2 regions of the Viridibacillus sp. FSL E2-0187 genome follow, and region 1 is predicted to be linked to the other one. Evidence: riboswitches for the same ligand, from Rfam matches in the RefSeq annotation. Region 1 holds a riboswitch; the other holds the start of a gene.

The links. A riboswitch is a leader RNA that binds a small molecule or an ion and turns the genes downstream of it on or off. The one in region 1 is predicted to bind S-adenosylmethionine.
Region 2: it holds a riboswitch for S-adenosylmethionine, as region 1 does, so the genes downstream of both, MHH85_RS18665 (acyl-CoA dehydrogenase family protein) here and MHH85_RS18000 (O-acetylhomoserine aminocarboxypropyltransferase/cysteine synthase family protein) in region 1, are expected to answer to the same signal.

Annotation. Positions count from the first base shown of each region.
Region 1 is NZ_JBBOVG010000001.1:3,717,348-3,719,554, forward strand. It holds gene MHH85_RS18000 (O-acetylhomoserine aminocarboxypropyltransferase/cysteine synthase family protein) at 1-1,277, opposite strand, end outside; SAM riboswitch class I at 1,393-1,506, opposite strand; gene nfsA (oxygen-insensitive NADPH nitroreductase) at 1,706-2,207, shown strand, end outside.
Region 2 is NZ_JBBOVG010000001.1:3,852,877-3,855,083, forward strand. It holds gene MHH85_RS18660 (betaine/proline/choline family ABC transporter ATP-binding protein) at 1-516, opposite strand, end outside; SAM riboswitch class I at 850-952, shown strand; gene MHH85_RS18665 (acyl-CoA dehydrogenase family protein) at 1,065-2,207, shown strand, end outside.

The sequences.
Region 1 (2,207 bases):
TCAGCCACTTTTGCAAAAGCATTATCTAGTGCTTCAATAATATCCTCAATTGCTTCTAAACCAATTGATAAACGTACAAGCTCTTCAGATACACCCGCTAAAACTAATTCTTCTGCACTTAACTGTTGGTGTGTTGTAGATGCCGGGTGGATAATTAACGAACGTGCATCACCCACATTTGCTACATGCGAGAATAACTCAATGTTATCAATTAATTGGCGACCAGCTTCACGACCACCTTTAATACCAAATGTTAATACTGAGCCGAAGCCATTTTTTAAATATTTTTTTGCATTTTCATGTGTTGCACTATCTTCAAAGCCATTGAAGCTAACCCACTCAACATTTTCATGACTACGTAGGTATTCAGCTACTTTTTGTGCATTCTCATTATGTCGTGGTACACGTAAATGTAATGTTTCAAGACCTTGAATTAACTGGAATGCATTGTCAGGACTTAATGTTGGACCAAAATCACGTAGCAATTGAACGCGTAAACGAGTTGCAAATGCAGCACTAGCAGCATCAACACCGTATCGAATACCATGGTAAGATGCGTCTGGCTCTGTATAGTCAGGGAATTTTCCCTGTGTCCAATCAAACTTACCAGCATCGACAGCGACACCACCGATTACTGTACCGTGTCCACCAATCCATTTTGTTGCAGAGTGCACTACAATGTCAGCACCGAACTCTATTGGATTTGAACCATATGGTGATGGGAATGTATTATCAACAATTAATGGAATCTCATTTTCATGTGCGATATTTGCCAAAGCTTCAATATCCACTACAGTTAAACTTGGATTACCGATTGTTTCCACATAAATCGCTTTTGTATTTTCTTGAATCGCTGTACGGAAATTTTCTGGATCCCTTTCATCTACAAAGGAAGTTGTAATGCCATAGCGAGGCAAAGTATTGGCTAACAAATTATATGTACCGCCATATAAACTACCTGAAGCAACGATATGATCGCCAGCACGCGCAATATTTAAAATTGAAAATGAAATAGCAGCCATTCCTGAAGATAATGCTACTGCTGCTGTTCCTCCTTCTAATAAAGCAACGCGTTTTTCGAATACATCGACAGTTGGGTTCATAATACGAGAATAAATATTACCGGGTTCTTCAAGTGCAAATAGTTTTTGAGCATGCTCCGTACTATTAAAAGCGTAAGCAGTTGTACGATAAATTGGTACAGCACGTGCACCTGTTGTTGGATCTGCCACTTGGCCACCGTGTAATAATAAAGTTTCAGGACGTAAATTTGTCATCATTCATTCCCCCTAAATGTTTTTTGAGATGGCAAATCGGAGGTGTGAGGAGGATTTTATGGAAAAATAAAAACCCCCTTCGCTAAGAAGAGGGTTGCATAAGCAATTTTTCCTCCCCTTATCTGTCAGATCCGATTAAAAATCTGTAGGAATTAGCACCATTGTGAGTTCGTCACTCACCGGTTGCTGGGCATCGCAGGGCCTATCCCTCCGCCGCTCTTGATAAGAGTATTTGATTCAGTTCCATCTTGTTGACAAGTATAGAAGATAAATCGAACTAATGTCAATACTTTTATTTGTTTTTTCTGAACATTAAATTTAATAGATACAACTTTTAGATAGATGAATTTATTTTAAGTAGACTTTAAAATATGTTAGCCTAAAGATAGAAAGTAAATATATATTATTTGGCAAAGGGGTTTCGGATAATGGCAAGAGAATTACTACGCAGTCACGCTTCTGTACGTAAATATACAGGCGAACCTATTTCTAAAGAAGTAGTTGTCGATTTAATTGAAACAGCACAAATGGCAGCGAGCTCGCATTTCGTACAAGCTTATAGCGTCATTTGGGTAACAGATGAAGATAAAAAGAAAAAACTTGGAGAACTTTCGAATAACGAATTCCAATTTGGAACAGCGGGTGCTTCATTTCTATTTTGTGTAGATTTTAAACGACTGCAAGTTGCTGGACAAAAAAATGGTGTTAAAATTATTGCTGATTCTGCGGAGAACGTACTTGTGGGTGTAGCAGATGTTGCTCTTTTCGCTCAAAACTTCGTAATTGCTGCTGAAGACCAAGGTTATGGTATTTGTTATATTGGTGGAGCGCGTAATAATCCAAAAGAAATTAGTGAATTATTTGGTCTTCCTGAATACGTATTCCCATTGTTTGCTATGACGATTGGTGTACCTACGAAGCGTAATGAAA
Region 2 (2,207 bases), 140 kb from region 1:
ATCACGAGTAATAGGGTCTAATGCGCCGAATGGTTCGTCCATTAAGATAATGTCTTGGTCTGCGGCTAATGCCCGGAGCACGCCGATACGCTGCTGCTGACCACCAGATAATTGCGCGGGATATAGATCGAGATAGCTTTGAGGTAAATTTACAAGTTCAATGAGGCGTTCTGCTGTTTGATCTTTCTTGTCTTTTGTCCATTTCAACAATTTAGGTACAAGCGTAATATTTTCACGAATGGTCATATGTGGCATAAGACCGATTTGTTGAATAACATATCCAATACTCCTACGAAGTGCTACGGGGTTCTTTTTCGCTAAATCTTCCCCTTCTAAATAAATGGTGCCTTTGGTTGGTTCTATCATTCTATTAATCATACGCATGGCAGTCGTTTTCCCACTTCCACTAGTACCGATAAAGGCGACAAATTCACCGCGTTCTATTTCAATATTCATATCATCAACGGCTTTCTTTCCACCCCTATATACTTTCGATAAATTCTCTATCTTTAGCATAAGTATTCCCCCTCAAATTTTATAACCTAAGTTCTTTTACCCCCTATCGGTAGACATTAAACCTCAAAAAACTAAAATATTGAAAATATTTACTTTATTGTATAAATCGTTGCAATTGCAAGTTATATGTATGTGCTAGCTTCAATACGATAAATGCATTGATTCCTTGCCCTCTGCTGATCATTGATAATTAAAACACTTCATTTATTCACCATAAATTCCATCTCTAATCTTAGGTTCTTTTCTAAAACTTTTAATCCCTACAAAAATACTTTGTTTTTCATATTGACTTTCATCTTTAGAAAAAGTAAGATAATTGAAACATTAGAAAATTACTTATCTTGAGAAGCTAAGGGACTGGTCCGATGAAGCTTCAGCAACCACTGTATAACAGAATGGTGCTACTTCCAGCAAGAGAAATCTTGACAGATAAGGGTGCATACTCAACTTTTAAGCTCCCTCTTTTATTAATGAGGGATTTTTTATAACTTTAATGCATAGTAATTCTATAAGAATTATAATTTTAGAGGGATATGAGGGGATTTTTTGTGAAAGAGATATTTATAAAAACAGAACTACAACGTCAATGGTTAGATAAATTAGCGTTACTAAAAGATAAAATCACTGAGGGCGCTGCAATAGTAGATGAATTATCGATTTTTCCAAAAGAGAGTTTTAGCCTACTCCGAGAAATTGGCTATCCAGCAATCACTTTACCAACAGAATTCGGTGGCGGAGGATTTTCAGTTTACGATATGGTCCTCTTGCAAGAAACACTTGCTAGTTACGATGAAAATACTTCCCTTTCTATGGGCTGGACTTTAGGTGTTGTTGGAGAATTGTATGAGCAGAAATTGTGGACAGATGACAAGCTTAATTTCTTTGCAAATGAAGTACAAAATGGTGCTATTGTAAATCGTTCTGTAAGTGAGGCGCGTACTGGAAGCCCTACTCGCGGTGGACGTCCTGGAACAAACGCCGTTCGCTCAAATAATGAGTGGCTTATAACTGGACGTAAAATTTTCACAACAGCTTCCCCTGTTTTAGATTATTTTTTAACTTCTGCTTGGATTGAGGAAAAACAACAAGTTGGATTCTTTTTAATTCATAAAGATACAGCAGGAGTATCTATTGAAGAAACGTGGGATGTAATGTCGATGCGTGGCACATCAAGTCACGACTTAATATTACAAAACGTTAAAGTAAGTGACTCGGATTTAGTCGAATTACCAAATCATCCAAGCGGGGGTAAAATCAACGGCTGGTTATTGCATATTCCTGCAACTTATTTAGGCATAGCACAAGCAGCTCGTGATTATGCCGTTCACTTTGCAAATCACCATCAACCAAATAGTTTAGATGCACCGATCAGTTCATTACCAAATGTGCAGAATCTATTAGGTGAAATTGAATTAAAACTTCAGCAATCTAGATTTGTCTTATATGGAACAGCTGAAGCTTATGACGACCCAAAACGAAGAGATTCTTTGAGCAATGAAATCGCTGTTGCCAAACATACAGTGACTAATGCAGCCATTGATATCGTTGATAAAGCAATGCGAGTAGTAGGCGCAAAAAGTTTACAAAACTCTAATCCATTGCAAAGGTATTACCGCAATGTACGCGCGGGTCTACACAATCCTCCAATGGATGATATGACTATAAAAAAATTAGCATTAACAGCTATTGAA